DNA from 4 places in the Alteromonas mediterranea DE genome. Region 2 is predicted to be linked to each of the others. Evidence: predicted binding sites of a transcription regulator. Region 2 holds the regulator's gene; each other region holds the start of a gene.
What was found. The regulator sigma-54, encoded in region 2, starts transcription at its own class of promoters, with help from an activator protein. The targets are predictions, from matches to a motif close to GTTGGCACGNNNNTNGNNT.
Positions count from the first base shown of each region.

Region 1: MADE_RS15500 (DUF2726 domain-containing protein) is a predicted target of sigma-54. The motif match lies at 4,199-4,217, and genes of this name have one in related genera.
Region 3: glnK (P-II family nitrogen regulator) is a predicted target of sigma-54. The motif match lies at 3,052-3,070, and genes of this name have one in related genera.
Region 4: fliE (flagellar hook-basal body complex protein FliE) is a predicted target of sigma-54. The motif match lies at 3,826-3,844, and genes of this name have one in related genera.

Region 1 covers NC_011138.3:3,495,159-3,503,285, forward strand. The annotation lists gene gltB (glutamate synthase large subunit) at 1-2,097, shown strand, start outside; gene MADE_RS15490 (FAD-dependent oxidoreductase) at 2,111-3,526, shown strand; gene MADE_RS15495 (hypothetical protein) at 3,721-4,161, shown strand; gene MADE_RS15500 (DUF2726 domain-containing protein) at 4,373-4,960, shown strand; gene MADE_RS15505 (5'-methylthioadenosine/adenosylhomocysteine nucleosidase) at 5,125-5,826, shown strand; gene MADE_RS15510 (cobalamin biosynthesis protein CobD/CbiB) at 5,828-6,772, shown strand; gene MADE_RS15515 (cobalamin-binding protein) at 6,848-7,774, shown strand; gene MADE_RS15520 (rhodanese-like domain-containing protein) at 7,938-8,127, shown strand, end outside.
Region 2 covers NC_011138.3:894,002-902,128, forward strand. The annotation lists gene sspA (stringent starvation protein SspA) at 1-311, shown strand, start outside; gene MADE_RS04090 (ClpXP protease specificity-enhancing factor) at 308-781, shown strand; gene mgtE (magnesium transporter) at 1,120-2,478, opposite strand; gene MADE_RS04100 (HPr family phosphocarrier protein) at 2,650-2,922, opposite strand; gene rapZ (RNase adapter RapZ) at 2,922-3,767, opposite strand; gene ptsN (PTS IIA-like nitrogen regulatory protein PtsN) at 3,856-4,299, opposite strand; gene hpf (ribosome hibernation promoting factor) at 4,313-4,600, opposite strand; gene MADE_RS04120 (RNA polymerase factor sigma-54) at 4,631-6,112, opposite strand; gene lptB (LPS export ABC transporter ATP-binding protein) at 6,186-6,911, opposite strand; gene lptA (lipopolysaccharide transport periplasmic protein LptA) at 6,914-7,468, opposite strand; gene lptC (LPS export ABC transporter periplasmic protein LptC) at 7,437-8,015, opposite strand; gene kdsC (3-deoxy-manno-octulosonate-8-phosphatase KdsC) at 8,012-8,127, opposite strand, start outside.
Region 3 covers NC_011138.3:499,827-507,953, forward strand. The annotation lists gene MADE_RS02265 (DUF808 domain-containing protein) at 1-895, opposite strand, end outside; gene MADE_RS02270 (AraC family transcriptional regulator) at 1,270-1,989, shown strand; gene MADE_RS02275 (hypothetical protein) at 2,038-2,853, opposite strand; gene glnK (P-II family nitrogen regulator) at 3,136-3,474, shown strand; gene MADE_RS02285 (ammonium transporter) at 3,507-4,754, shown strand; gene ggt (gamma-glutamyltransferase) at 4,988-6,679, shown strand; gene MADE_RS02295 (Dyp-type peroxidase) at 6,841-7,767, shown strand; gene MADE_RS02300 (adenylate/guanylate cyclase domain-containing protein) at 7,837-8,127, opposite strand, start outside.
Region 4 covers NC_011138.3:1,183,697-1,191,823, forward strand. The annotation lists gene MADE_RS05425 (sigma-54 dependent transcriptional regulator) at 1-1,033, shown strand, start outside; gene MADE_RS05430 (sensor histidine kinase) at 1,170-2,312, shown strand; gene MADE_RS05435 (sigma-54-dependent transcriptional regulator) at 2,329-3,666, shown strand; gene fliE (flagellar hook-basal body complex protein FliE) at 3,912-4,247, shown strand; gene fliF (flagellar basal-body MS-ring/collar protein FliF) at 4,260-5,954, shown strand; gene fliG (flagellar motor switch protein FliG) at 5,967-7,007, shown strand; gene fliH (flagellar assembly protein FliH) at 7,062-7,844, shown strand; gene fliI (flagellar protein export ATPase FliI) at 7,837-8,127, shown strand, end outside.

The DNA.
Region 1 (8,127 bases), 1.9 Mb from region 2:
GGCGAATATCACGCCTATAACCCAGACGTAGTTAGCACGCTGCAAAAAGCGGTTGTGTCGGGTAACTATGACGACTACCAGCAATACGCCAAGCTTGTTAACGAGCGTGCCCCTGCACACATTCGCGACTTGCTGGCCATTAATCCAGACTGCGATCCTATTGATATTAGCGAAGTAGAAGCACCGGAGAACTTGTTCCCACGTTTCGATACTGCGGCTATGTCAATTGGTGCATTAAGCCCAGAAGCCCACGAAGCGCTGGCTATTGCAATGAACCGTTTGGGCGGTCAGTCTAACTCGGGCGAAGGTGGCGAACACCCTTCTCGTTTTGGGACTGAAAAGAACTCTAAGATTAAGCAGGTTGCGTCAGGACGCTTCGGTGTGACACCTCACTATTTGGTTAACGCTAACGTTATTCAAATTAAAGTGGCGCAAGGTGCTAAACCGGGTGAAGGCGGTCAGCTTCCTGGTGATAAAGTCAATAAATACATCGCACAGCTTCGTTTCTCTGTGCCAGGTGTAACCCTTATTTCACCACCACCGCACCACGATATCTATTCAATTGAAGATTTGGCTCAGCTAATTTTCGATTTGAAGCAGGTTAACCCAACGGCGCTAATATCAGTAAAACTGGTATCTGAACCGGGTGTAGGTACTATCGCAACGGGCGTAGCAAAAGCCTATGCAGACCTTATTACCGTATCAGGGTACGACGGCGGAACAGGTGCAAGCCCATTAACGTCAGTTAAATATGCGGGTAGCCCGTTCGAACTAGGTCTTTCTGAAACGCAACAAGCCCTTATCGAAAACGGCCTACGTCATAAAGTACGCGTTCAAACCGACGGTGGTTTGAAAACTGGCCTTGATGTGGTTAAAGCGGGTATTTTAGGTGCCGAAAGCTTTGGCTTTGGTACTGGCCCAATGGTAGCACTAGGTTGTAAATACCTACGTATTTGCCACTTAAACAACTGTGCGACCGGTGTTGCAACCCAAGACCAAAAATTGCGTGATGATCACTTCATCGGCTTGCCTGACATGGTAATGAACTACTTTAAGTTTATTGCTCAGGAAGTACGTGAAATCATGGCATCTATGGGTGTTGCTAAGTTCGACGATCTTGTTGGCCGCACAGAGCTACTTAAAGTATTAGATGGCATTACTGCTAAGCAAAACCGTTTAGATCTATCGCCTCTACTTGCGCAGCCTAAGGCCGGTGAACATACCCGTTTGTTCTGTTCACAAACCACAAACGCGCCTATTGATAAGGGTGAGTTAAATGCACAGATGCTTAAAGATGCCCAGCAAGCAGTGGTAGACGGTGAGTCTATTACGCTTAAATACCCTGTACGCAATACCGACCGCTCTGTAGGCGCGTTGCTATCAGGTGAAATTGCTAAACATCACGGTAATCACGATTTTGAAGATACCCCAATCAAAGTTGAACTTACCGGTACGGCAGGTCAAAGCTTCGGTGTGTGGAACGCTGGCGGTTTACACATGCATCTTGAAGGCGATGCCAACGATTATGTAGGCAAAGGCATGACAGGCGGCAAGCTTGTTATCCACCCGCCGCGCGACATCTCTTATGATGCCCACGACAGTGCCATTATGGGTAATACCTGCCTATACGGCGCCACTGGCGGTAAGCTCTTTGCGGCAGGCCGTGCAGGCGAACGCTTTGGTGTACGTAACTCAGGCGCCATCGCGGTAGTTGAAGGTATTGGCGATAACGGCTGTGAATATATGACAGGCGGTATTGTAGCTGTACTTGGCCCAGTTGGCGTTAACTTCGGTGCCGGTATGACAGGTGGTTTTGCCTATCTTATGGATGATGGCGACGACCTCGATAACCGCGTAAACGCCGAACTCGTTGATGTTATGCCAATTGAAGATAAAGCGATTCTTGCTGAACACTTACGCGGCTTAATTAACCAGCACTACGAAGAAACCGGTAGCGATCACTCGTTGTCTCTGCTTACTGATTTCGCCGCAACGCTGAAACGCTTTAAGCTTATTAAGCCAAAAACCAGTGATGTGAAAAACTTGCTTGGTCACATCAGTCGTTCAAGTGCTGAATTACGCATTCAGGCTCAGTAGGAGGATTTAGTTTATGGCAAAGAACGTATATCAATTTGTCGACGTTGAACGTATCGATCCGCCGAAAAAGCCGATCATGGTACGTAAACAAGAGTTCGCGGAAATTTATCAACCGCTCAGCCAATCTCAAACCGAAGGCCAAGCAGACCGCTGCTTGGACTGCGGCAACCCGTATTGTGAATGGAAGTGCCCCGTGCACAACTACATTCCTCAGTGGTTAAGCTTGGCAAACGAAGGCCGTATTTTAGAAGCTGCGGAGCTTTCTCATAAAACCAACAGTTTGCCGGAAGTATGTGGTCGCGTATGTCCACAAGACAGACTGTGCGAAGGTGCGTGTACACTGAATGACGATTTTGGTGCGGTAACCATTGGTAGTATTGAGAAGTACATTACTGATACAGCCTTCAAAATGGGCTGGCGTCCAGATATGTCTGACGTGGTATGGACCGACAAGAAAGTCGCCATTGTTGGTGCTGGCCCGGCAGGGCTTGCTTGTGCTGATATATTAGTACGTAACGGTGTTAAACCTGTTGTTTACGATAAGTACGAAGAAATTGGCGGCCTACTCACGTTTGGTATTCCGTCTTTTAAATTAGAGAAAGACGTTATCAAGCTACGCCGCCAAATCTTTACCGAAATGGGCGTTGAGTTCGTACTTAACACCGAAATTGGAAAAGACATCCAGTTCCAGGACTTAATCGATAAGTACGACGCGGTGTTCTTAGGCATGGGTACATACAAGTCTATGCAAGGTGGGTTCGACAATGAGCACGTAGAAGGGGTATACGATGCCCTTCCATTCCTTATTGCCAATACCAACCGCGTAATGGGACTTGAAAAAGACCCAGCCGATTTTGTTGATATGAAAGGTAAGCGCGTTGTGGTGTTAGGTGGTGGTGATACCACCATGGACTGCGTGCGTACCTCTATTCGTCAGGAAGCGGCGCAGGTAACCTGTGCATATCGTCGTGACGAAGAAAGTATGCCGGGTTCACGCCGCGAAGTAGTTAACGCTAAAGAAGAAGGTGTTGAGTTTAAATTCAATCTTCAACCTTTGGACATCGCCGTTGATGAAAACGGAAAAGCCTGTGGCGTTAAGTTCGTTAAAACCGAGATGGGACCACCGGATGTTAACGGTCGCCGCCGTCCTGTTGAAGTAGAAGGTTCAGAACATGTTCTAGAGGCTGATGCGGTTATTATCGCGTTTGGTTTCCAACCGAGTCCTGCGCCATGGTTTGCCGACTTTGGCATTATGCTTGACGAAAAAGGCCGCGTTCGCGCACCTTCAGCAGGTAAGTTTGCATTCCAGACTTCGCACCCACAAGTGTTTGCGGGCGGTGATATGGTACGTGGCAGTGACTTGGTTGTGACCGCAATCGACGAAGGCCGTAAAGCCGCAGAAGGTATAATGGACTACATTGGCGTTTAAGCTACGCTAACAAGACCTTTGACAAAAGCTCGATAGCCCTGCTATCGAGCTTTTTTAGTTTTGGCTCACTCAGGAAATACGGAAAACGTCGATGGCATACGTTAATAGACCAAGGTTTAGTTGAACCGAAGGTGCGACGGCTCTACTATCGTACGAACAACAAAATATCATTACGTAATTGATAGAGCGGCCCCATGAAGAACGTCGACATAAAAACACTCACCCTTTGTCTTGCATTGAACTGTGCGGTGAGTAATGTGTGTTTTGCCGATACCATTTCGGTAGAAGCATCCTCGGTGAACGCGCCTGCTAAAGGACAAAGTTTGCCGACATCAGTGTCTAAACCTAATACTGTCTCTTGTCCTGCCCATTTTCAACAGGTGAAAATTGCCAGTGATGCTCGTCAATGCCAGTCGTTTGACGAAAGCATGACGGCGGTGATGGTGTATCACTCCCCCGCTGAGCCTGGTGAAGTGGTAAACCTTTATCAAACAACGCATCCGGCCCTTAAGGCTCATTCTCCAGTAAACGGCCGTACCTTACTCTCTTCTAGCGATAAAGCCATTAGAGTCATTGTTAGCCCAGATAAAACAGGCTCTCAAGTGGATATCCTAGTCACATCAAAATCAAAGTAACTTGCGACTTTTTAAAATACCGATATAGATTGCTCATGTTGGCATCTGCTTTGCAATTTCATCAATAACAACACCATGACTACGCCAGGTGTCATTTTTCTGACACCTGCAGAGTTGCAAGAAGTACGCTAATTACTGATACATAAGCTAGTGCGCTTCACGTTGCTGTGCCTGTCATGGGCTTTAACTAATGATTTTTGCGAGGGTTACGATGGAATTGGCAATTATTCTAATGATGTTACTTATAGTCGTTGCGCTAGGTGCCATAAAGTTGTCAGACGGTGGTGTCGCATTTCCATTTAGGCGGAAGCCACAGCTATTTACACCAGTAGAAAACACCTTTTTAAACCTGATTGAACAGGCTATGGGAAAAGAGTTTCGGATAGTATGCCGCGTACGTCTTAACGACTTAGTGTCGGTTCGGCAGTCGGCCAGCAAGAAAACGGCGAGCCAAGCCCTTAGCAGAGCGTCAAGCCGACATCTCGACTTTGTATTAGTAAACAAGCACGATATGAGCCCCGTCATGGCTATTGATCTTGTTCATAGCCAAGGTAAAGACGGCTACAAAACCCAAAAGGACTGGTTTGTAACCGGCGCGCTCGATGCGGCTGGCCTTCCTCACGCAAGAATAAAAGTGAAATCTGGTTATACCGTTGATGATATTCGCGAGTGCTTGGAAAACAAACTGATTCCTTATCGCCGTTTACAAAATAAAATGGCGCAGCTTCCTACTCATAACCCAGAGCCGCCTAAGCGCCCTACTCGCCCCGTGCGCTCGAGTAGACCTGCTGCGGCATAAAGTACTCGTCCCCACTTCCCCTAGCCTTTGTTGCTTTGCTATTTTCTTACTCTCTGTAGCAGCAACAAAGGCATTTTTCTGTCAGTTTTTCATATTTCCTTATACAATTACGTCAAACACATGCGTGTTCACGCAAAGAAACCCACAACACCGTCGGTAGAGTTATGAAAAAAATTGGTATTTTAGGTGCAATGGACGAAGAAGTAGCGCTACTTAAAGCGTCTCTTTGGAATGTGAAAGAAACAAAGTGGAAGCACCTTACGTTTTATGAAGGCACACTAAACGATATGGAAGTGGTGTTAGTAAAATGCGGTATTGGTAAAGTTGCTGCGGCTATCGCGACTACCGTACTTATTGAGCAATTTGCGCCAGATGCAGTCGTTAACACCGGATCCGCAGGTGGCTTCGACAAGAATTTAAACATTGGTGATTTAGTGATAGCAAGTCACGTTATTCACCACGATGCAGACCTTACCCATTTCGGTTACAAATTAGGGCAGTGTGCTGGCATGCCAGAGGATTTCCGCTGTGATACTCACTTAATGGAAACCGCGCGTACCGCGGCTGCAAGCATTGTCTCGCTGCAATCTACAACGGGTTTAATTTGTACCGGCGATGCGTTTATCGGTAGCGATGAAGCAGTGGCAGAACTACGTGAAAACTTCCCTGATATGAAAGCGGTAGAAATGGAAGGCGCAGCAATAGGCCAAACTTGTCACATGCTCGACACGCCGTTCCTTGTTATTCGCTCGCTGTCGGATATCGCAGGAAAAACGTCATCTGTAAGCTTTAAAGAGTATTTAGAGACTGCCGCTAAGCATTCAGCACAGCTTGTAATGGCAATGATAAAGACCCTCGCTAAGTAAGATGACAAGCCTATTTAGCGACCCGCGTTTGCAGTCGCTACTCGTACTTTGGTTGGCTATCGCTGTCGACGCTTTGTGGCGCTGGCCTCAAAGCACTCACCCTCTAACACTTATGCGATACCTTGTTCAGCAAATGGGGCGCAAAGTCGTCCCTTCTCGCGAGTACGGGCCTGGCCAGCACTATATTTCTGGCTCACTGGCTCCGTTGGTATTGTTAGCCCCACTGGTTATTTGTTTAGCCATCTTGGTATATATGGCTCAATACCCCGTTTTTTTTGAAGCGCTCATTCTTGTGGCGCTACTCGATTTTGGGTACCAGCGTCAGCAGTACAAAAAGGTACTGGCTAGCGTAGGTAGAAACAAAAAGTCACTTGCCCGAGAAATGGTGCAAACCATCACCGCCCGACAATGCCATTCGCTTACGGATATAGGTATCGCCAAAGCCGCTATAGAGTCGTTATGGCTGAAGTTTCTTTACCTTTATTGCGGTGTTATTTTTTATTTTGTCGTTACCGGGCCAATAGGCGCGCTGATATACCGCTTACTTCTTCTTACGTCTTGGCAATGGCATTACCGAACTCCCAACATGGTTTTCTTTGCCCAACCCGTGCGCAAACTCATTTCAATACTGGTGGTACCTCCGGCGGTGATCGGCGGATTTATTACACTGCTGGTAAGTCACCCTTTAAAAGGCTTTCGTGCAATCAAGCATTCGCCGGTTAAAGATAAAACGTCGCTGTTACTTGCGCTTATGGGCGGAGTTCTTAACGTGAAACTTGGGGGCCCTGCAATGTATGCAAACAAAAAGTACCGATACACGCGCGTAGGAGGCGTTAACGACGTGAAGTACTCCCATATGTTAGCTGCAAAGAGCACGATTACCTATGCCATGATAGCGACATCCGCTTTCGCATCTTTAGCCATGTTGGGGCTGGCGCTTGTTTAACGTTGCTTTATTTATTAACTACTGTTTAAGGCAAAACAGCATGCGATCTGTATTTACACTTAGAGAGCCATAATAATGCGCTATCAATACATCACAATGAAACGAGGCAAGAGCGCTTTGCCATGCCGCATTTGTAGTTTTTGTCTTAAAAAAGCGCTGGCACTTGCCTTATTAGCTCTCACATTGTCGCTTACTTCAATAATGACGCACGCTGCACATTCAACCGCGACGGCGCAGGAAGTCACTGAACAGGCCCCCCAGCAACCTTTGAGAATTGTAAGTTTAGCTCCCCACCTAACTGAATGGGCCTTTAGTTTAGGTTTGGGTGATAATTTGGTTGGCGTAAGCGATTACAGTGACTACCCCGAACAGGCTAAAACCATACAGCGAGTCGCTGACTTCCAAGGCGCTGACATAGCACGCATAGTCGCACTTAAACCCGACTTAATTCTTGCTTGGGATGGAGGGAATAAACCGCAGGATATTCACAAACTTTCTTCCATGGGCCTTAAAGTATTTAAGAGTAAGGTTGAAAATATCGCAGACATCGCTAGCGAAATTAAGAAGCTTGGCGCTATCACCAACAGTCAGAAAAAAGCGTCGACCCTTGCCGATAATTTTATACAAAAGCTCACTGCGCTAAATCACGAGTATGCAAAAACAACATTAACACCTGTTTTTTATTATTCTTGGACTACGCCACTGATGACCGTTGGTCCAGACGCATGGGCAAATAAGTTACTACATGTGTGCGGCGCGCAAACCCTTTTTTATGACAGCCCTGTCGACTACCCACAGGTCGCATTAAAGGACGTGCTTACCCGACAACCTCAGGCACTGGTAGCCGCATCTAAAAGTGCACGAGCAGACCTTGAAGGCTTTTGGGCAGATCACCGCAGCTTTTTAAACGCACCTTTAATTGTAGTAAACCCTGATATTACCAGTCGATTTTCACTGCGATTAATAAATGAACTAAAACTGCTTTGTGAAGGTATAAATTGACGTTCTCGCGCGTTATACTTAAGTCTAGGTAATGGCAGCTTGTGCTCACAAAAGCACGCTATGTTGCAAAAGCATTCGGGGTGCTATGCGCCCATTGTACAAAGCGAATGTTTAAAGGTTCAGTGGCTCTAATATTTCATTATTACGGTAAGAGTTTCTTTTCATGCGGATTGTTGTTGCGGTTTTTCTTGTTGTGGTCGGTATTGCACTTTTCGTGTCGCTTCAATGTACGGCAAAAGCAACTTCTCAATCTCAGGCATCGGTTGCCGCATCACCTTATCTAATTGAACGAGTTGCCAACAACGACTGGCTGCTCATTGACGTGCGTTCCCCAAAAGAGTTTGCGGATGGTC
Region 2 (8,127 bases):
AAGACTGGTACTCGCTTGCTGCCCGTATTTTCCGTGGCGAAGGTGATGTAGAAGCAGCACGTAATGAGCTGCGTGAAGCTTTGCTATCTCTTGCGCCTGTATTTGGTGAAATGCCTTACTTTATGAGCGAAGAGTTCAGCTTAGTTGATTGCTACCTTGCTCCGCTATTATGGCGTTTACCTGCACTAGGTATTGAACTAAATGGTGCTGGCAGCAAAGAAATTAACGCTTACATGAACCGTATTTTCTCTCGTAGTTCATTTAAAGCGTCTTTGACTGACCAAGAGCGTGAGATTCACAACCCGCTATGACATCTATGACGTCAAACCAGCCCTATTTGCTTAGGGCTTTTTATGAGTGGATTGTTGATAACGACTTAACGCCGTACATTGTGGTAGATGCAACCAACGAGTTGGTTGAAGTGCCGCAGGAATTCGTTAAAGACGGTCAGATCGTTTTAAACGTATCGCCTAGTGCGTGTGTTAACTTTTCTCTTGATTTAGATGGCTTATCGTTTCAGGCACGCTTTTCTGGGCAACCTAGAAGATTAAGCATGCCATGTGAGGCGGTAATGGCCATTTACGCGCGAGAAAACGGCGCGGGTACTGTGTTCGCGACAGAAGAAGATGTAGCGCGTGCTCAGCAAGAGCGCAGTGAAGAGCCTGAAGACTTATCACAACCAAGCGGTCCAACCTCTTTAGAAGACGCTGACGCAAGTGACGTGCAAGACGCGCCTGTACCACCTAAAAAGGGTAAGCCTACCCTTAAAGTTATTAAATAGCGGATTGAGCCGCTCGTATGGCCGCGATTTAAAAACTTTGTGAGTATTGAATTAGCCTGGCTTTGTGAAGCTTTTCGCGTAAGCAGAGCCAGCTATTATCCCTTCCATTATCCCTAACAGATACTTCACTTTAAACTCAAAGCACCTGTTCTACGCGTCGCTAATTGTTGTTGAACTATAAAATCTAAGAGTTGATAAAGTAAACACTATTGAAAACGGTGGGCAGCTGGTACAAACCGTATAGGGAGTAGATTACAGGCTCAATATCAACGGGCATACTGCCGAATCGCTTAGTGGCTAAGCAAGTATTTAACACCAGCTATTCTTCAAGCCTAGACTCAAATTAAAAATAAAGTTGCCGTACCTAGGAAGGCGAAAATACCGACTACATCGGTAATAGTGGTTAAGATAACGCTACCTGCTAGTGCCGGGTCTATTTTAAGACGCTTCATGATCATCGGTAATGTTGCGCCCGCTAACGCCGCAGCAATCATGTTTATCATCATGGCAAACGCAATGATAATGCCCAGCATGTAATCTTGTTTCCAGAGCGCAATGACAGAGGCAATTAAAATAGCCCATATAGCGCCATTTAAAAAGCCTATCGCGATTTCTTTACTGATCAGCCAGCGCGAGTTACTGGCATTAACGTGACCTAACGCCATACCGCGAATAACAAGGGTTAGGGTCTGGTTTCCTGCTACGCCGCCCATGCTTGGCACAATAGTGTTCAAAATAGCTAATACCGCTAATTGACTTAGCGCCGCTTCAAATAAGTCACTTACCATTGCAGCCATTAGCGCAGTAACAAGGTTTACTGCCAACCATACCGATCTGCGCTTAGTACTTTGCATGACGGGGGCAAAAGTATCTTCGTCGTCATCTAGACCCGCCATACTCATCATCGAGTGTTCGGCGTCTTCGCGAATGATATCTACCACGTCATCAATGGTAATTCGGCCCACCAGCCGGTTGTTTTCATCAACCACTGGCGCTGATAGCCAGTTATAGCGCTCGAACAGACTGGCGACTTCGTCATCAGGCATATTTACCGGAATGGCTTCCGACTCTTCATCCATGACTTCTGATACCTTATTATCGGTTTCAGCGGTCAGTAAACGCGCTACAGGAACAATACCAACCAAGTTATCGGTTCGGTTAACTACGTAAAAGGTATCGGTGTTTTCCGGAAGCTCCCCTTTCAATCGAATATAGCGCAGTACCACATCAACCGTGACGTCAGGTCGTAAGGTGATGGTATCTGTGTTCATGATGAAACCAGCGGTCTCTTCACCATAAGATAGGGCTTGTTCTGCACGTAAACGGTCTTGCGCATCCATTGAGTCGAGAATGTCGGCAAGAACGGGCTCTGGCAGGCTGCTTAGCGTTTCGGCTAAGTCGTCGGTGTCCATCTCTTCAAGTGCATCAACCACATTGGCCGGAAGCATCTTGGTAATAATACCGTTTCGTACATCATCAGACAGTTCCTCTAAGATGTCGCCGTGAAAGTCGCTATCAATGAGTTCCCATAATTCGTCACGGGTTCTACTCGGGCTCGATTCCAGTATGTGGGCGACATCAGAAGGGGGAAGTTCAAGCAGAAGCTTACGTACTGAGACAAACTGACCGTTAGTCAACGCGGCATTAAGGGCGCGTAACTGGGTTTGTACGTATTTAGAAACAAGCGCTTCTGCCATAAGGCGTTATTCCTACCTGCTATTAAGATGAACGGTGAAGGCTTTAAAGCCTAAGTGGGCGTAGAATATCGCAATTACGATGAGTCTGTCATGAAAATTGCGTGGCTTTTGCGCAGTATAACTATAAAACGGCGCTAAACGTTTAATAAGTAATCAGGTGACGGATTTAAACTATTCGTCTTCGTTAAACTTACCTTCTATGAGCTCTTCAATGGCAGCAAGGGCGTCAACATCATCGTTTCCATCTACAATAACATCTACTTGTTCACCTTGATGGCTTTCCAGCATCATTAAACCAAGAACGCTGCTGGCGTCAGCCTCTTTATCGCCTTTCTTTAAAATAATTTTGGCGTCGAACTGATTGGCAAGCTTCACTAATTGGGTCGCTGCTCTTGCATGTAATCCCAGCTTATTTACGATGGTTAGCGTTTTTTTAATTGTCATTACTGGTTTAGCTCTCGATGGCGAATTTGTACATCTGGGTGTATTTCGCTGAAGGTTTTCGACAGAGTTTGGGCAATATACACAGAGCGGTGTTGCCCGCCTGTACAGCCAATAGCGACTGTTACGTAACTTCTGTTGTTGCGCTCTAAATGAGGTAGCCAGGTGGTAATTAAATTCTGAATTTGCCAGATGAACTTGGTAACAACGGGTTGAGAGCCTAAGAAAACCTCAACGGGCGCATCAAGCCCTGTTAGGTGCTTCAGGTCAGGCTCCCAGTGAGGATTAGGTAAAAAGCGCGCATCAAAAACATAATCGGCATCTTTCGGAATACCGTGTTTGAAGCCAAAAGATTCAAACACCAGCACTAAGCGGGAGCTTTTCTTACCGAGTATTCGCTCGCGTATCAACTCAGCAAGTTGGTGAATAGTCAGTTTGTCTGTATCTAAATACAAGTCTGCCCGTTCAGCGATAGGGGCTAGCAAGGCTGACTCTGCCCTTATGGCTTCAGATAGAGACTTATTGAGCTTCGCAAGGGGATGCAGACGTCGGGTTTCGCTGAAGCGTTTTACCAGCACATCATCGCTGGCATCGATATAGACAATGGTCATTGACCACGACGACGGAAGATAATCTAAAATTTCTACCAGATCATCAGGGTTTTTCGGCAAGTTACGCACATCAATGCTCACCGCCACTTGGTCGTATTCATCAACAACAGTGTGGGTTAGGGTAGGAAGTAGGTTTACAGGAATGTTGTCAACGCAGTAGTACCCTAAATCTTCCAATGCGCGAAGTGCGACAGACTTACCAGACCCCGAACGACCACTGATTATAATCAGCTTCACCTAATTTCTCCCAAATCTTCTGGTTTTATCGCATACGCTTTATTGTCTTAAGCGCCTTGGTCACGACCTCGCTAAGGCGCTTAAATCTTTAACTTAGTGCAGAAAGAATATCATCGCTTGTACTGGCACGACGTATCGCTTTAATCGTTTCTTTATCGCTTAGTTTACCGGCTACCGTGGCTAATGTTTGTAGATGGCCTTCGGTTTGCTCTTCAGGAACAAGTAACGCGAAAAATATATCTACCGGCTTTTCATCGAGCGCGTCAAAATTAATGGCTGGCGTACTGGTGACAACAATGGCGATCACCTTTTCTAAACCTGGCAAGCGCCCATGTGGTAACGCAATGCCATTGCCGATTCCGGTACTACCCATACGCTCTCGAGACATCAAACTATTAAGTACCGTTGCCTGATCGATGTTATCGTTATTTTTGGCAGCGATATCTGCGATGATCTCAAGAATTCGCTTTTTACTATTACACTGAACCGCACACTCGGTGCGGTCCAGACTTACGATGGCTTGTATATCCATACTTATTTAGCTACTAATGTTTTTTCAGTTTTTCCTTATGCTTGATTACCTGCCGGTCGAGTTTATCAACCATGCTGTCAATCGCCGCATACATGTCGGTATTTTCTGAGGATGCGAATACTTCAGCGCCACTTAAATGAACGGTCGCTTCGGCTTTTTGATTTAATTTTTCAACGTTCAGGATGACATGCACATTAGAAATGTGATCAAAGTGACGTTCAAGTTTGCTGAACTTCGTATCGACATAATTACGCAAAGAGTCGGTGATTTCGACATGATGACCAGTTAGGTTGATTTGCATATTTCGTCTTCCTTATATTATTAAGCCCGTTTAAATTAGGCTCTTGCGTTGGTTCGACGGCGGGATCGACAATGATTCCCGGTATTTTGCTATTGTTCGCCGGGCAACTTTAATGCCTTGTTCGGCCAACAATGAAGCAATCTTGCTATCACTTAGTGGCTTGCTCGGCTTTTCAGCCGCCACTAGCTTTTTGATCAATGCACGAATCGCGGTAGATGAACACTCACCACCAGAGTCTGTTGCTACGTGGCTAGAGAAGAAGTACTTCAATTCGAAGATACCACGTGGTGTATGCATATACTTTTGCGTTGTGACGCGTGAAATCGTTGATTCGTGCATATCTACCATTTCTGCGACATCGTTAAGCACCATAGGTTTCATCATTTCCGGGCCATGTTCAAAAAAGCCCATCTGCTGCTGCACAATACAGTTTGCCACCTTCATTAAGGTTTCGTTGCGAGATTCAAGGCTCTTAATGAACCACTTAGCCTCTTGCATGTGTGAGCGGATGAATTGTGAGTCGCTACTATTTTTGGCACGACGACTCATTGCAGCGTATTGTTGATTTACACTCAACTTAGGCAGGCTGTCGGGGTTTAGCTCAACCACCCAACGGCCATTCTTTTTGGCGACCGAGACATCAGGAATAACGTACTCAGGCTCTTTAGTAACTAAAGCACTACCTGGGCGAGGATTCAAGGTTTGTAATAAACGCATTGCCTCGCGCAGCTGATCTTCCTTCAAGCGGCTCTTACGCATTAACGTGCGATAATCTTTACTGCTTAATAGGTCTGAATATTCTTCTATAAGCTGTTTGGCTTCGTTAAGCCATGGTGTGTCTTCTGAGAACTGGCGCAGTTGCACCATTAGACATTCCTGCGGCGAGCGGGAGCCCGAACCAATGGGGTCGAACATCTGAATACGCTTAAGTACGCATTCTATTTCGTCCATTTCTATAGGCTCTTCCATATCCTCAGAGTTTACCGCGTCAAGAATGTCTTCAAGGGTCACGGTTAAATAGCCAGACTCGTCAATAGAGTCGATAATTGCCGTAGCAATGGCGCGGTCGGTATCTGAGAAATGGGTCAATCGCATCTGCCACGACAAATGTTCCTGAATATCCTCGGTGGTTTCGCCTTGAAATATTTGTTCATCGTCATTTGAAGGACCTGGCGCTGGGGCCGATGACGCTGAATAGTATTCATCCCATGTGCTGTCGATAGGAAATTCATCGGGAAGGTCGTTTTTTTCTAACGCGTCACCCGCTTCCAATGTATCGCTAGACGCTGTCGCAGACGCTTCTGTCACGCTATCGTCGCTATCGATATTATTTTTTTCTACTTGCGGCTCGTCGTTACCTTCTTCAACTTCCAATAAAGGGTTTGAATCGAGGGCTTCTTGAATCTCCTGCTGAAGATCAAGCGTAGATAGCTGCAGCAGTTTTATCGCCTGCTGAAGCTGGGGTGTCATGGTAAGTTGTTGGCTAAATTTTAGCTGTAAAGATGGTTTCATCTACGTCTTATTTAAATGCTCTAAATTGAATACACCAGAGCGAAATTGAAAAATGACAATTCAGTTACACTAACTATAGCCTGAATTGTTCGCCTAGGTATACATCCCTTACTTTTTGATTACTTAAAACCTGTTCCGCTGTTCCTTGCGCGATAAGCTCGCCATGACTCACAATGTACGCTTTCTCACAAACATCCAATGTTTCTCGCACGTTATGGTCGGTGATAAGGATTCCAATACCCCTATCTCGAAGATGCTGTATTATCTTCTTTATATCATTAACTGATATTGGATCAACACCAGCAAACGGTTCGTCTAATAAAATAAATTGCGGATTAGCTGCTAGTGCGCGTGCTATTTCAACACGTCGTCGTTCACCACCGGACAAACTCATCCCTGTACTATTACGTATATGGTTAATATTAAATTCATCAAGTAGCGCGTCAGCTTCTTCTTCTTGCTGCTGTGAATTTAAATCCTTACGGGTTTGCAAAATGGCCATGATATTTTCATGTACCGTAAGCTTTCTGAAAATTGATGCCTCTTGCGGAAGGTAGCCAATTCCGCGGCGTGCACGCTCGTGCATGGGCTGATGAGTAAGCTCATTATCATCGATTTCAATCTTGCCTTTATCCAGGTTAACCAATCCCACAATCATATAAAATGTAGTGGTCTTACCAGCGCCATTGGGGCCAAGTAGGCCAACAATTTGACCCGTCGAGACAGAAAGGCTGACGTCGCGTACTACCTGACGCGATTTATATGCCTTAGCAAGGTTGGTTGCGCTCAAAGTTGCCATTGCTATTGATTGTCCTCACTGTCTTTATCTTCTTTCTTCGATGATGTCTTGCGAATGGATTCAGGAGTAAATACCGTAGTCACTCGACCTTCTCCATTTTCGCCCGCCCCACCAGTAGCAAGTAACTGCTCGGTAATCATGTCGAAAGTAATGTTGTCACCTTGCACTTTACTGGTGTCTTGTTGAAGTTCCGCGTTTCCTGAAAGAGAAATTGTGCGATTGATCACCTCATAACGAATTTCGTTTGCCTTAGCAGACACCGGAGTACCGTCTTCTAGTGTTTGAGAATAACTGGCTGGCTTTCCTCTGGCGATAAAAATTTCGCGGCCACTACCTTCACTCGCGATAACTTCCACTTCATCGGCTTCAATCACCAGCGAACCCTGGGTAATCAGTACATCTTCTTTATACAACGCCGTTTTATTTTTACCGTCGATAAATTGAGTATTTGAGCCTATTTTAATGGGCTGCGAAAAATCATCTTCGCTTGCGCTTACCGCACCGCTAGCGATGACAAGTAATAGGCTAGTTGCTAGGGGAATAAGTGGTTTGTACATGATCTAAAAGCTCGTATTCTTGTGTGCGTAAATTCGCGTTAAACCCATTGCTCAAAATGACATATTGGGTACCCTGTATTTCAACGACTTGATCAGATGTCATTTGTTTGGTGTCTAAATTAATCTGAATGTATTCGGTTGAGAGGCTTTTGACAAAGTCATCGCTGGTTTGGTTCTCGATAACAACCTGGTTTTCTAACTGGATCAGATCGTTGTTGTAGAGCGTACCTTCTTGCGCCGTCACCACCCAAGGAGACGTAGCGTTCTCAGTATACAGTGTATATTTGGGCTGTTGGAACAATACAAAACCTAGCTGGTCGTAGTGCTCCATTGATTCGGCAAATACCTTGTGATTTAACTCGCCTTCTTGGTTGTAAAGGGTAGTGGTCAAGTTCTTCGCTTTATAGGCAGGTTTTAAGGCGCCATTCTCGCTGCTGCCTTGTGATTCTGGCTGCTCTTCCATCCACGTAGGTACATACATCAGCAACGCTAAGATAAACAGCGCCGATATACTTAAGCCTAAGCGATTAAAGCCAAATTGGCTCATACACTTGCTCCAAAAATCTCATTCGCTACGCCTTTGGCGTGTAAAATAGTATCTGATATCTCGCGCACCGCGCCAAATCCGCCTGGCAAGGTGGTTATCCAGTTCGCTTGTT
Region 3 (8,127 bases), 390 kb from region 2:
CTGCACTTACAACCAAAGCAATAATGACACCTGCAACAACACCCACTGCGCCATCGGCGAGTATAGACATGACGAGTGTGGCGTCTGGAATAACCCCTGCGAACCAGTCTGTAATTACGTGCAAAAAGCCAATACTATGGGTAAGAATACCTCCACCAACTAAAAACATGGCAACCGTGCCCACAACAGCCAGCGTTTTCATAAGTGCAGGAGCAGTAACCAAAAGCGCTCTGCCAACAAACCGTTGAAGTGTGTTCATCGAACCTGTTAGCGACTTACGAAGCATGTAAAGGCCAACGTCGTCCATCTTGACCAATGCTGCAACCAGGCCATAAACCCCTAACGTAATGGCTAAACTTAACGCCACTAACACGCCAATTTGTGTTGTCAGTGTGGCGTCAGACACGGTGCCAAGTGCAATAACGATAATTTCAGCCGACAGAATAAAGTCGGTGCGAATGGCGCCTTTAATTTTGTCTTTTTCAAACGCGACCATGTCGACATTTTCATGGGTCAATGCGTCTATTCTGGCTTCTCGTGTTATTTCTTCATCATCATGGGGCAGGTATTTGTGCAGAAGTTTTTCAGCACCTTCGAAACATAAATATAGCCCGCCGAGTACGAGCAATACAGTGATAAGTGAGGGGACAAAAGCACTTATCGCTAACGCAGCAGGAACCAATATAGCTTTATTGATAAGCGAGCCCTTTGCTACGGCCCACACAACAGGCAATTCTCTTTCTGCTTTAACGCCTTGGACTTGATCGGCGTTCACCGCTAAATCGTCACCCAAAACCCCCGCTGTTTTTTGCGCAGCGACTTTCGACATGGTTGCAATGTCGTCCATCAATGTTGCTATATCATCAAGTAGGGCAAGTAAGTTAGCTGCTGCCACGTTGAATATCCTTTATTATATATTTATTAGAGAAATAACTACTGAATTGCAGTTTAGCCTACTCAAAACAAAGGTAATATACAACGAAGATAAAGGCCGTTAGATAGCCATTTTTGATAAGGTTACCGAGGCTTCGTGCACATAGAAAGCGTGAGTTGAGAAGAGCATCGTCGTGCTCTTCTCATGTTGACCTTAATTACCCCAAATACTGTTTACTAGTTCTGGGTGATCAACGAAAGGGTAGCGATCATGACAAAATGAATAAAAGTGCTTAATCTAACGGCAAAGAGCATTAAGGAAACCGCAAGGGAAATAGATGCAAATAAACGGGGAGCCAAGTAACAAAATCAGGACCGTGTACAGGGGGCAACTAAATGACTGACAGCCCAGTGCCATCGTTATCTGTACGCTCATATACCAAACAAACGTGTCGCCACAAACATAACTATTTTCAACTGGTGCTGCCCATTAATGGGCATATCTTGATAGAAATCGATGTTTTTCGTGGGCGAGTAGGCGTCGGCGAGGGCGTATGTATTGCGCCTAACGAGGTTCATTATTTTAGTGCTAATGAATTATCAAAATTCATTGTGGCAGACTTGGAATATGTGCCCGTTAGTTTAAATGACAGGCTACACCCTATTTTCCAAGTATCGTCAGCATTGCAAGCGTTTTTGTCATTCGTAGAAATTCAAATTAGTCAGTTTGCAGACCATGGACATGAAGAGATTTTGGCGCTGTTTTTAACCTTGTTAGAGACATCCTTGAAAGGATGTAGCATGGATAAGCGTATCACTCCCGTATTAAGTCATATTCATCGCGATCTTGCCCGAGGCTTTACGCAAGTGAAGTTAGCGCAGATAGCTTGTATGGGAACAACGCAGTTTAAAACGCGTTTCAAAGAAGCTACCGGACTTAGTTTGCGAGACTACCTGGTGAAAGCGAGAATGGAAAAGGCCAAAGCGTTACTGAGAAATACCGATACGCCCATGTTGGGTATAGCTCAGCTAACAGGGTATGAAGATGTTGCAGCATTCAGTCGACGGTTCAAAGCATATTTCGGGCAACCACCTAAGTTTTTTAAGAGAAAGTAGCGGCGCTTGGGCTATTGCTGTTTATTTGGGTATGGCAGATCGCGACAGCTAATTTCGCTTTTCGTCTTTCGGGAGTTTATTGACTCTAGCGTCAATAAAACGCTTGTGATCGTCCATTTTGGTGCATTCTAAGGTGCCACCGGTAATTCCGCTTAAAATCGCCAGCGTTTTGTTAGTGTTACTACTACAATTCACGCGTTTAGTCGGGCGTTTATTTTCGGCGGCTTGTATTTGCTGTGTGCTTGGTCCGCCGAGTTTCGGGCTGTTTTTGCGCTCTTGAAATGCGCTTGCTGCCTGTTCAGCATCTTCAGCGACTTTGTCCCTGTGATACTTTTCAAAATAAAGGGCCGAACCGTCTTTTACCGATAGATTTAGCGAGCCAGCGCGCCGATTTGCATCCTGTGAAAGCGTAGGTATGGGCGTTGCCGGTGTGTTAGTGGGCTTAATGTCGACGGGGGCTTTTTGCGGTTTTGCCTTTGTATTCTCTTTCTGTTGAGGGGCGGGGCGCTCTGTAATTTTAGCTTTAGTATCAACTGCTTCTGTAGGCTTTGAAATGACAGGTTTTAACCTGGTTTCTGGCGTGTTTCGGGAAGCCTCTACCGGTTTGCTTTGTTGGGGGAGAGACTGGGGTTTCGGGGCGGGCGGGTAATACAGTTTGGCGTTTATCTCGGCCGTTTGCTTAGACATAGTGGCGCGTTTTTTTTGAGTATCAATGCTCAGCTGAGAAAGTATGACGACCAAGATAACCCCAATCACGTGTACTAAACCTGAAATCAATAACGGGCGCCATGCCGTTTTCTTAGCAACGGTATGATGTTGTATATAGCGCTCAGGCGCTGAAAATGCGGGAGTGATAGTGGTCATAATATTATTAACAGACCACAGGCTTAATCGAATAGTTCCATCCTAAATTCATCGTACTTTTTAGTCGGCTCACCTCAATATTGCCTCGTATCGCTTCAAAACTGGGCATTTTTTTCAACATGCACCATTGTTGTGCATTATTTTTGTGCAAGCGTATGTGTGAATTGCCTATCTAGCTGATTTTAAATGGTAAATATTTGTGGCATGGCTCTTGGTTTATCTTCGGGTAGTTAGATATTCGACCATTAACACAGAATAACCAAAACAAACTGGGAGCAACTCATGAAACTAGTCACAGCGATCATCAAGCCGTTCAAGCTAGATGATGTTCGTGAAGCCATTTCAGAAATCGGTATCGACGGCTTGACCGTGACCGAAGTGAAAGGCTTTGGACGTCAAAAAGGACACACTGAGCTTTACCGCGGAGCGGAATATCAGGTGGATTTTCTACCTAAAGTCAAACTGGAAATTGCTGTTCAGGATGATCAAGTAGAGCGCCTGGTAGAAGCCATCGTTGGCGCTGCCAAAACAGGCAAAATTGGAGACGGCAAGGTGTTTGTTTATGACCTTGAACACGCCGTTCGTATTCGAACTGGTGAGTCGGATAGCGACGCGCTGTAAGCCACAACGATATATTTGCGGAGAAAACCATAATGGAAATCACTTTTGAACTTGGGTATGCGCTAGATACCTTTTATTTTCTAATCTGCGGTGCACTGGTAATGTGGATGGCTGCAGGTTTTGCGATGCTTGAAGCGGGTCTTGTTCGAGCTAAAAACACCACAGAAATTCTAACTAAAAACGTGGCACTATTTGCTATCGCTTGCACCATGTACATGATTTGCGGTTACGGCATTATGTACGGTGGCGGCGATTGGGGTCCTTTCCTAAGTGGCATTATGGGTGACGGTGCAACGGGTGTTGCCGAAGACCCAGCGACTTATGCGCCTTCTGCTGACTTCTTCTTCCAAGTGGTTTTTGTTGCTACAGCAATGTCTATCGTATCTGGTGCGGTTGCTGAGCGTATGAAGCTTTGGGCTTTCCTTGCATTTGCTGTAGTTATGACGGGCTTTATCTATCCAATGGAAGGTGCTTGGACATGGGGCGGCGAAGCGGTATTTGGTATGTATACCCTTGGCGACCTTGGTTTCTCTGACTTTGCAGGCTCAGGTATTGTTCACATGGCCGGTGCTGCAGCAGCGCTTGCTGGTGTACTCGTTCTTGGTGCGCGTAAAGGTAAATACACTGCAGATGGCAAAGTAAATGCTATCCCTGGTGCTAACCTGCCGCTGGCAACGTTAGGTACATTCATCCTTTGGATGGGTTGGTTTGGTTTTAACGGTGGTTCAGTACTGGCTACTGCCACGGTTGAAAGTGCAAACTCAGTAGCAATCGTATTTATGAACACGAATGCTGCAGCTGCAGGTGGTGCAATTGCTGCACTTATCGTTGCACGCATCTTGTTTGGTAAAGCTGACTTAACAATGGTACTTAACGGTGCGCTGGCTGGTCTTGTTGCTATCACAGCAGAGCCGTCTACGCCAACACCTCTGCAAGCTACGCTATTTGGCGGCCTTGGCGGTATCTTAGTCGTACTTAGCATTGTTGCACTAGACAAAGTTAAAATTGACGACCCAGTAGGTGCTATCTCAGTGCACGGTGTGGTAGGTCTTCTTGGTCTAATCCTTGTACCTTTCACAAACGACGGTTCAAGTATCACAGGTCAGCTAATTGGTGCCGCGACTATCTTTGTATGGGTATTTGTAGTGAGCCTTATCGTGTGGCTAGTGATTAAAGCGGTGATGGGTGTACGTGTGAGCGAAGAAGAAGAGTTCGACGGCGTAGACATGAGCGAATGTGGTCTGGAAGCATACCCAGACTTCACAAGCGGCCGTTCGTAAGAGAGTCTCGATTAGGCAAAGCAATAATTACAACAATAATGTCTTATTACTTCCTTTTAAGCCCCGCAATTGCGGGGCTTTTTTCGTTAAGGTAGCCGTATTCACGGCGTCGGAATAGTGAAAAAAGGCACTGTAGAAAAGGGCCTAGGCGTAATGTGACAATAACGCTACACTATGAAGCAATCTGCTCATGCAAGGCCCTAAATAACCTTCGCAGTAAACAAAGGAACATTATGACTGCAAACGTACGACTTCTCTCTTTGGTACTTGTACTTTTTAGTGTTAATTGCTTAGGCTACGACAGGGTAACCGGGCAGCCTTTTGCCAGTCGCTCTGAGGTTATTGCGAAAAACGGGATGGCAGCAACCAGTCAGCCGTTAGCTACACAAGTGGCGCTCGATATTTTAAGGCAAGGCGGTAGCGCGGTAGATGCTGCTATTGCAGCCAATGCAATGCTAGGTTTAGTTGAGCCCACGGGAAGCGGTGTAGGCGGTGATTTATTTGCTATTGTTTGGGATGCCAAAGCAGAAAAGCTCGTAGGGCTAAACGCTTCAGGCCGTTCTCCAAGGCAGTTAACAAAAGACGTTTTTGCCGAACGCGGGTTGCATCAAATACCTAAATTTGGCCCACTTCCGGTCTCGGTGCCCGGTGCCGTAGACGGTTGGTTTATGCTTCATGATAAGTTTGGCAAGCTGCCCATGTCCACGTTGCTTACGCCTGCTATCAAATATGCCCGAGAAGGGTTTCCCGTGTCTGAGGTTATTGCTTACTACTGGCAAATGAATTACGAGCGTATTGGTCATTACGATGGGTTTGCGGACACCTTTTTGCTTGACGGCAAAGTGCCGCAAAAAGGAGATGTTTTTAAAAATCCGGGGTTGGCGGTAACTTACGAAAAGATTGCCACAGGTGGGCGCGACGCATTTTACAAAGGCGATATCGCGCGTACGATTGATGCCTATATGAAATCTCAAGGGGGCTATTTATCATATCAAGACTTATCGTCGCATACCTCTGAGTGGGTCGAGCCGGTTTCGGCGAATTATCGAGGCTACGACGTCTGGGAGCTACCGCCTAACGGACAAGGCATTGCCGCCTTACAAATACTCAATATATTAGAACACTACGATATTGAGGGTATGGGCTTTAATTCTGCCGATTATATCCACACTTTTGTTGAAGCCAAAAAGCTTGCCTTTGAAGACCGTGCAAAGTTTTATGCGGACCCCGATTTCAACGAAATCCCTGTCGACTGGCTCATTTCTAAAGAATACGCTGCTAAGCGCAAAACGCTCATTGATAACGAGCGGGCAGCAAACCGTGTCGATGCAGGTATTTACGAAGGCGATACCATCTACCTCACTGTGGCTGACAAAGACGGCAATATGGTGTCGCTTATACAGAGCAACTACCGCGGCATGGGTTCAGGAATGACGCCGCCCGGGCTAGGCTTTGTACTGCAAAACAGAGGTGAAATGTTTACGCTTGAAGAGGGCCATTTCAATGAATACCGGCCAGGTAAAAGACCTTTTCACACGATTATTCCGGCTTTTGTCACGAGAAATGGTAAACCTGTTTTAAGTTTTGGCGTAATGGGGGGCGGTACTCAGCCTCAAATGCATGCCCAGATTATCGTGAATATTCTCGACTTTGGCATGAACCTGCAAGAAGCTGGCGATGCGCCTAGAATACTCCACAGCGGTTCGAGCAGCCCAACAGGCGCGCTCATGACCGATGGTGGCTTTGTGAGTTTAGAATCAGGGTTTAGTGAGACGGTGCAGCGGGAGCTGATGGAGCGAGGTCATAAGCTTCAGCGTGTAGTGGGAGCCTTTGGTGGTTACCAAGCTATTGCGTGGGATGAGCAGAAAGGCGTTTATTTCGGTGCCTCGGAAAGCCGAAAAGATGGACAAGCCGCAGGCTATTAAGCACACTAGGGTAAAGAATAAACAGTAAGTTCTATGCAATAATAAGGCACTGCTTCGCGAGAAATGGTTTTCAAGCTTGAATCAGTAGTCATAACGTAAGTAGGGTTCACTTTACGCGAGTAGCGAATTTTACAAAGACGTCAATAATAACAAGAGCAGCGATGACACAACCACAAAAAGGCCTCTGCGCTGAGCCAAATTTACATGCACAGTACTTGTTACTGAATGTCATTGATGATGATAGCCAAGCGGTGCGCGCTAAACTCTCTCGCGTGCTGGATATTTTCGAGCATTTCGAAAATGAGCATTATGAAGCCATGGTGACAGGGGTCGTTGCGATTGGCACTAACTATTGGGCAGAGGTATACCCTGGCCTCATCCCTATAGAACTTGCCCCTTTCCCTGATATGCAGTGTGAAGATAGAAGCGCGCCGACTATGCCATGCGATCTGTTTATTCAAATTCGCGCTGACCGATTAGATATCTGCCATGCGGTGGGTATTGAAGTGATGGATCTATTGCGTATTCACGTAGAGCTAGTTGAGCAAATTCGCGGCTTTAGATACTTGGATGGGCGGGATCTCAACGGGTTCTTATACGGGGCTGATAATCCCCGGGGTATGAAGCGCCGTAAAGTCGGTATCATTGGCGAAGACGACCCTGATTTTAGCGGTGGTAGCTACGTTCATATACAGCGTTATCGACATGATTTGCGCCGCTGGAATAGCCTTTCAAGTCGACAGCAAGAACAAGTTATGGGGACGACCCAAGAGCATAACTTGGTAAGCAGTGAGCAATCCGAATCATCCCATAGTGTTAGAGCGAGCACCGTCGCCCCCGATGGCGATGAGCCTAGGTTAATTAAACAAGGCATGCCTTATGGGGATATGGCATCACAAGGCTTGTTTTTCGTTAGTTGTAGTGCAAGCGCTCGGCCATTTAAGCAGATGCTTCATAGCCAAATTTATGGCAACGGAGAAGGGGATTACGATCGTTGGTTAGACTTTACCAGTGCAGAGACAGGCGCAGCTTTCTTTGCGCCATCAATAACCTTTATTCGTCAGCAAGCCAAACTATCTGATGTTTAACGTGAAGTATAATAATTAAACTTCAAAAAAGGGCCTGCACGTGAAGTAGGCGGTACTTTGAAAACACCGTTAAAGCACTAATGCACCGTCCCAATCATCTTTAAGATCTAAACTTCTATAAATTCGGCATACATCAAGGTGATGATGTACAAGTGAGTCATCAGGGCTAATGGCAAGGGCTGTCTCGAAAAAGGCAATGGCCTCTTCCCATTGTTGATTAATTCTGCATGCTAAGCCTGCAGCAACCTTAGTTTGTACGGCCAGCTTTTTAGCTTGCTCTTCCTCTGATAGGTGACTTAATACCTCGTATATCTCAATCGGGGCTTTGCGACCCTTAACTCTAACCCAATCCAGTAACCG
Region 4 (8,127 bases), 290 kb from region 2:
TGAGCAAGTCGCACCGACCGACGCTACCGTATTGATTTTAGGTGAGTCTGGTACGGGTAAAGAGGTGGTTGCACGTAATGTTCACTTTTTATCTGAACGTAAAGACGGTCCGTTCATTCCGGTAAACTGCGGCGCTATCCCAGGCGAGCTGCTAGAAAGCGAGCTGTTTGGTCATGAAAAAGGCGCCTTTACTGGCGCCATCAGCGCGCGTAAAGGGCGCTTCGAGCTAGCCGAAGGCGGCACATTATTCCTTGATGAAATCGGTGATATGCCCCTTCAAATGCAGGTTAAGTTATTACGTGTGTTGCAAGAACGTATGTTTGAACGGGTAGGTGGGAATAAGCCCCTTCAATGCAACGTACGCATTATAGCTGCGACGCACCGCAATTTGGAAACCATGATCAGTGAAGACAAGTTCCGTGAGGACTTGTATTACCGACTCAACGTATTCCCAATCGACAGTCCTGCACTTAGACAAAGAAAAGACGATATCCCCTTACTACTCCAAGAGCTAAATAGTCGTATCCAAGGCGATGGGGTGGAAGGTGTGCGCTTTACCGAGCAAGCGGTTGCCTCGTTAATGGAGCACGAATGGGCGGGGAACGTTCGCGAACTTTCAAATTTAGTTGAGCGATTAACCATTCTTTACCCTGGGCAAATTGTTGATATTGCTGATTTACCCGAAAAGTATCAGTACGGTGATGTTCAGGCGTACGAGCCTGATTATCCAGAAGAAATTCTTGAGCGTGAAGCATTCAATGCACTCTTTGCTGAAGCGGCCGCGCAAGAGCCAGAAGAAGACCTTAACGAGCAAAACCACGAGGGTTTCAACGGAATGGTTTCTTCATCTTTACCTGAGGAAGGGGTTAATCTCAAAGAGTACCTTTCTGAGTTGGAAGTAAATCTCATTCGACAAGCGTTAGACAATCAAGATTGGGTGGTGGCTCGAGCTGCCGACAAACTCGGAATGCGTAGAACAACGCTTGTTGAGAAAATGCGGAAATACGATATTCAGCGCACTGAAGAAGCGTAATGTCAGGTAATTGACGTTACGCTTTTCTTTTAAATTCTTCTCTATCTAATTGATAAATAAGCCAATGATGAATTGGCACATCTTCTGCTTTATCTAAGCCATAGTTTAACAGCGTCTGCAATTTGACGAGGGCAATATGGCTTTTGACAGCACACCCCAATCAACTGAGTACTCAGCATCAAGCTATGCGTTAGATAGTATTGATAATGCGATATCTCGTGATGAATACGACCCTTCAAGCAGTGACGATATTTCGTCTTTACGGTTGCAGGCGAGTCGACTTGAACACTTACTTCAGGTAATGCCTGCGGGCGTTATTGTTATAGACGGCAAAGGGATCGTACGCCAAGCCAATGAACAAGCGAAAGCACTGTTAGGTGAACCGCTTGAAGAGGAAGTGTGGCGAAGTATTATCACGCGCTCATTCAAGCCCCGCGCTGACGATGGCCACGAAGTTTCACTTGTTGACGGTCGCCGAGTGAAGCTTTCTATCACGCCATTAGAAAATGAGCCTGGGCAATTAATTGTTATTACCGACTTAACCGAAACGCGACAGCTGCAAGCACGCGTGAGTCATATGCAGCGTCTGTCCTCTTTGGGAAAAATGGTGGCATCCCTTGCTCACCAAATTCGTACGCCTCTTTCTGCGGCCATGCTCTATGCGTCTAATTTAACGCGCAAAGGCTTAGGGCAAGAAGCACAAACTCAATTTGCAAACAAGCTAACTGACAGGCTTAAAGAGCTAGAGAGTCAGGTTAACGACATGCTGCTTTTCGCTAAGTCAGGGGAAGAACAAGTTGTCAGCCAAATTAGCTTGGGAGAGTTGTTTACTTCAATTGAAGGCAGTGCCCAAACCATGATAGTGCAAGCACATCAAACATTAGGGTTTTCTGGTTTTGAACAAGAGGTGTCGATAACCGGCAACCTTACTGCACTTCAAGGTGCGCTATTAAACCTTATTCACAACGCCAGCCAAGTAACACCAAAAGGTGAGCTTGTGGCTGTTGACGCTTCGGTCTCTGGAAATCGTTTAAATATCGCTGTAACTGATAAAGGCCCAGGCGTACCTGAAGGCCTCAAACACAAAATATTTGAGCCATTTTTCACCACAAAAAACAACGGCACCGGCCTTGGTTTGGCGGTGGTTAAGTCGGTCGTCAATGCGCACAACGGTACCCTTAGTGTATTTAATACACCTGAAGGCGGCGCTTGCTTTAGCGTTTCTTTGCCATGCAAAGCGAGTACTCAATCATCACATACATTGACCCATGTTGCGTAAGCCATAGGAGAGGATCATGTCTAAAACTACTATCTTAATTGTTGAAGATGACGCGGGGTTGCGCGAAGCACTCTTAGACACGCTTTTACTCGGCAACTACAACGTGGTTGAAGCCGACTGTGCTGAACAAGCGCTAATGATGTTATCAATGCAAGCGATAGACTTGGTTGTTAGCGATATCCAAATGGGTGAAATGAGCGGCCTTACGCTTCTTAAGAGTATTAAAGCAAAATATCCGAATATGCCAGTATTGTTAATGACCGCTTACGCCACTGTTAACGATGCGGTGCAAGCAATGCGCGACGGTGCGACTGATTATTTATCTAAGCCATTCGCACCAGAAGTGCTGCTAAACCTTGTAGGGCGCTACGCACCAGCACAAAAAATCGAATCTCGCACGCCAATCGTCGCAGACCCCTCTAGCTTGAAGCTGCTTGAACTCTCTCGAAAAGTCGCCAAGTCTGAAGCGACGGTAATGGTGATGGGGCCTAGCGGTTCAGGTAAAGAAGTGTTATCCCGCTATATACACGACCAGTCACCGCGCAGCGATGCGCCTTTTGTGGCCATTAATTGTGCTGCCATTCCAGAAAATATGTTGGAGGCGACGCTATTTGGTTATGAAAAAGGGGCGTTTACCGGCGCTATTCAGGCTTGCCCGGGTAAGTTTGAACAAGCCCAAGACGGTACGCTTTTACTCGATGAAATTACCGAGATGGATCTGGCGTTACAGGCGAAACTACTTCGCGTACTGCAAGAGCGTGAGGTGGAAAGGCTTGGCGGTCGCAAAACGGTTAAGCTAAACGTGCGCGTTATCGCTACAAGCAATAGAGATTTGAAAAAAGCGGTAGAGGCAGGTGAGTTCAGAGAAGACTTATATTACCGCTTAAATGTGTTTCCAATTGAATGGCGACCCTTAAGTGAGCGCCCCGGCGATATTGTTCCTCTTGCTGAACACCTTGTGCAGCGCCACGCCAGTTCACAAGGGTTAGGTTCAATAAGGCTGAGTGCTGCTGCCCGTAACAAGTTGTCGCAGTACGGCTGGCCGGGTAATGTGCGCGAATTAGAAAACGTGGTACAACGCGCGCTTATCCTTTGTGAAAATAACGAAATAGACGCCAGTGATCTCATGATTGACGAAGATATCTCAGCGCCCGTTGAAGCTGTACAAGAGCAGGCTGACGAAAACAGACTAGGCTCAGAGCTGCGTTACCAAGAGCATCAAATTATTCTCGATACACTGGTGTCGTGCAACGGCAAGCGTAAAGATGTCGCTGAAAAGCTGGGTATTAGCCCTCGTACGTTGCGTTATAAACTTGCTCGAATGCGTGAAGACGGCATCGAAGTACCTGCATAACGTTAAATACTGTAACCCCTTGCTTCCCCTCAAACCTACCCGTCGCCTTTGCTACTAAAAAGGCGGCGGTTTTTTGTTGCTCCTATGTGGTACAACGTCATTAATTTGGCTGTACGCCAAAAATTATTGTTAAGCTTTTGAAATTAAATGGTTTTTAAAGTTGGCAAGCCCTTTGCTAAATCACTCTTATATATTCGCTATTCGCCGCCGCATTGCCGGTAAATGAAGAAACACTAGGAGTGGTTATGGACGTTAAAGCCAACAGTTTGTATCAAGAAATGCAAAATATGATCGGGCAAACTCGTCTTCAAGTTAATGAACCTCAACAGCAATCGCTTAATGAGATCAATACCTCTGCAAGTGACTTCTCGACCATGCTAAAAAATGCGGTTGATGGCGTGAATAATATGCAGCTAGAGTCAAAAGATGTGCAGCAACGTTTTGAGATGGGTGACCCTAGTCTAAGTTTGGCGCAGGTTATGTTAACTAAAGAAAAATCGGGCATTGCCTTTGAGGCAACTGTTCAGGTACGAAATAAAGTACTTGAAGCCTATAAAACAATAATGAACATGCCGGTGTAGGTGGAGTAGGTTATGGCTGAAGCAACAGGTACAAACCTAACGGTTCCTGACCAAAATCAAGCGGTGGACAACGAGCCAGAGAATAAATCTGGCTTTATGGACACCCTAGGCAGCGCTGACATGATGCGTCAAATGGCGCTCGTCGTCGTCCTCGTTATTTGTGTGGCTATCGCTATTTTTATTCTGATTTGGTCACAAGAGCCTGATTATCGTCCACTCGCGAAAATGGAAACTCAAGAGCTTATAGAGACGCTTGATTACATGGATGCGAATCAAATTGAATATAAGCTTGAAGGCAATACGGTTTATGTGAGAAGCGATGAGTTCCAAAATATTCGGTTAGGTATGACCCGTCAGGGATTAACCAATAGTTCTGATGCGGGCACAGACATTATCATGCAGGACATGGGCTTTGGGGTAAGCCAGCGGGTAGAGATGGAGCGCCTTAAACATGCCCGAGAGCAGCAAATCGCCGCGACAATTGAAGATATTGCCAGTATCCAAAAAGCGCGGGTATTGCTCGCCACGCCCAAAGAAAACGTGTTTGCACGCAGAGAGAAAAAAGCGTCAGCCACTGTGGTGCTAACCGCAAAGCGTGGCGCAGTAATCGCCGGTGAAGAAGCTGATGCGGTTGTTGATATCGTGGCATCAGCGGTTCAAAACATGGAGCCGTCTAAGGTGACGGTGACCGACAGTAACGGCCGCTTGCTAAATTCCGGCTCACAAGACTCGATGAGCGCTCGTGCTAGAAAAGAATACGAAATTGAGCGCCAGCGCGAGCAAGAGTACTTAGAAAAAATTGATGCTATATTAATACCCGTACTGGGTATTGGGAACTACACGGCGCAAGCCGATGTTGCGATGGATTTCACTGCGATTGAACAAACCCAGCGTAGCTACAACCCAGACCTTCCGGCTGTTCGAAGCGAGATGATTGTAGAGGAAAACAGCGTAGGAGGCGGTGTTGGCGGTATTCCTGGCGCATTATCAAATCAACCTCCGCTGGATTCTAATATCCCAGAAAACGCCGTGGGCGGTAGTCAACAAACTATGCCTGGACGCACGGCAAAAGAGTCAACGCGCAACTACGAACTTGATACCACCATTAGCCATACTAAAAAGCAAACGGGCGTTATAAGAAGGCTTAGCGTCTCTGTAGCGGTTGACTATACTCAGGTAGCAGGCGAAGACGGGGCAATGACTCCTACACCGCGTAAACAAGAAGAAATCTTAAATATTCGAAGACTTCTACAAGGCGGTATTGGTTTTGACGTGACCCGAGGCGACTCGTTAGAAGTGGTAAGTGTACCCTTCACGCGAATGGATACCGGCGAGATTGAAGACGCACCACTGTGGGAGCAACCCGGTTTTCTGCCAATTCTTAAGTTAGTTATTGGTGGCTTGGTTATAATCGTGCTTATCATTTTTGTGATTCGACCTATGCTGCGCCGTCTTATCAACCCAGATGAGACTAATGAGGCCGATGAGTTTGATGCCGATGAAGGCTTAGACTTAGGCGATGACACAATTAGCATGTTAACGTCTGACTTTGACGAAGGACAGGTTGGCTTTGCGCCAGATGGCTCACTTATGCTGCCTGACTTGCACAAAGACGAAGATGTACTTAAAGCCGTACGCGCCCTAGTGGCCAATGAACCAGAATTATCAGCCCAAGTAGTGAAGGGCTGGTTAATGCAAGACGAGTAGTGAGATAAGATTATGGCTGAAGAACTTGCCAATGTTGAAGAACCGTCATACGACGTCAGTAAATTAGAAGGCGTAGAGAAAGCTGCCATATTACTACTAAGCTTATCTGAAGAAGACGCGGCGCAGATATTAAAGCACCTTGAACCGAAACAAGTGCAGAAGCTGGGTTCTGAAATGGCGAAAGTGGACGATATGACGCAAACCAAAATCACGTCAGTTCACAAACACTTCATTGAAGAGATTCAGAACTACAGCACTATTGGCTTCCAGAGCCAAGACTTTGTTAAGCGAGCGCTAACTGCGGCGTTAGGTGAAGATAAGGCGGCAAACCTTATCGATCAGATCCTAATGGGCAGTGGCGCAAAAGGTCTAGATTCACTGAAATGGATGGACTCTAAACAAGTTGCCAGCATTATTCGAAACGAACACCCGCAGATTCAAACCATTGTCATGTCGTATTTAGAGCCAGAGCAAAGTGCCGAAATCTTGGCGCAGTTCCCTGAAAAAGTTCGACTTGATTTGTTAATGCGTATTGCGAATTTAGAAGAAGTACAGCCTGCTGCGCTTCAAGAGCTAAACGAAATTATGGAGAAACAGTTTGCTGGTCAAGCGGGTACGCAAGCAGCCAAAATGGGCGGCCTGAAGTCTGCAGCGAACATCATGAACTATCTAGATACCGCAATAGAAGGTCAGCTGATGGACGCCATTCGCGAGCAAGACGAAGAAATGAGTCAGCAAATTCAAGATCTTATGTTCGTATTCGACAACTTAGTCGATGTGGACGACAAAGGTATTCAGGCAATATTGCGCGAAGTTCAGCAAGATGCGCTGCTTAAAGCCATTAAAGGGGCTGACGAAGAGCTTAAAGATAAAATTATGCGCAACATGTCAAAACGCGCTGCTGAAATGCTTGGCGATGATCTGGAAGCCCTTGGTCCTGTGCGAATCAGTGAAGTGGAGACCGCGCAAAAAGAAATTCTGTCCGTTGCTCGTCGACTTTCTGACTCAGGTGAAATCATGCTCGGTGGCGGTGGTGGTGAAGAGTTCCTGTAAGCCTTTCATAGGAATGTCTTTCAACGCTATGACCAATAAAGCCTAGGTAAATATATGACCGGTAATAAAAGTTTCAGTGAACACGAAATAAGTGAAGCGAAGAAGTGGGATTTACCCTTCGTAGACGACGCGACCGCGCCTAGGAAAGATGAGCCAACTAACGCCTTAAATAAACGTTCTGATTGGAAGTACGAGCCTCCTGAAGTGGAAGAGGAAATACTTCCACCCACTGCCGAAGAAATTGAAGCTATACGACAGGCAGCCTATGACGAAGGGTATCTAGAAGGCAAGGAAAAAGGGTTTGAAGAGGGCAAAACAGAGGGGCTTGAAACAGGGCTTAGTGAAGGCCAAGAACAGGGCCATGCCAAAGGGCTTGAACAAGGCTTAGATGAAGGCCGTCAGCAAATGGCTACCCAGGCAGAAGTGTGGCAAATGCTTGCGGACAAACTTCACGATCCACTCTCACAAGCCAATGATGAAACTCGCGACCAACTGGTTAAACTTGCGGTTACGCTTGCAAAGTCAGTTATTAAGGTAGAGGTAAGCACTAACCAACAGGTTATTCTGCAAGCGCTAAGTGAAGGCATAAAAGCCCTTCCTATTAATCAAACCGAATACCAAATTCATATGCACCCTGACGATATTGCATTGGTTAATGCGCACTTTGGTGACGAAGAAATGTCCAAAAAAGGCTGGAATTTGGTGGAGGCTCCCGCCATGGAAAGGGGCGGGTGTGATATTACCACGGTGCACAATGCCGTTGATGTGTCGATTGAGCGCCGTTGCCGTGATGTTATTGAAAAATTTTTGCTAAACCAAGGGCTATCCGATGACTAGCCCGTGGCATAGTCACTTTGAATCACTGACTAAGCAGGTCACAACGCCACCTGTAGTCGCAGCAGGGAAACTCGTTCGCGGTATCGGCCTTACCCTTGAAGCGGTAGGTTGCCAGCTGCCGGTGGGTAGTCAATGTTTAGTGCAGACTGTGGAAGGCGAGATAGAAGCAGAAGTGGTTGGCTTCGGTGATGATATTACCTATTTGATGCCGACAGAAGCGGTGCGAGGGATAGTGCCCGGTAGCCGCGTTATGCCATTAAACCGTCAAAGTGGTTTGCCTGTT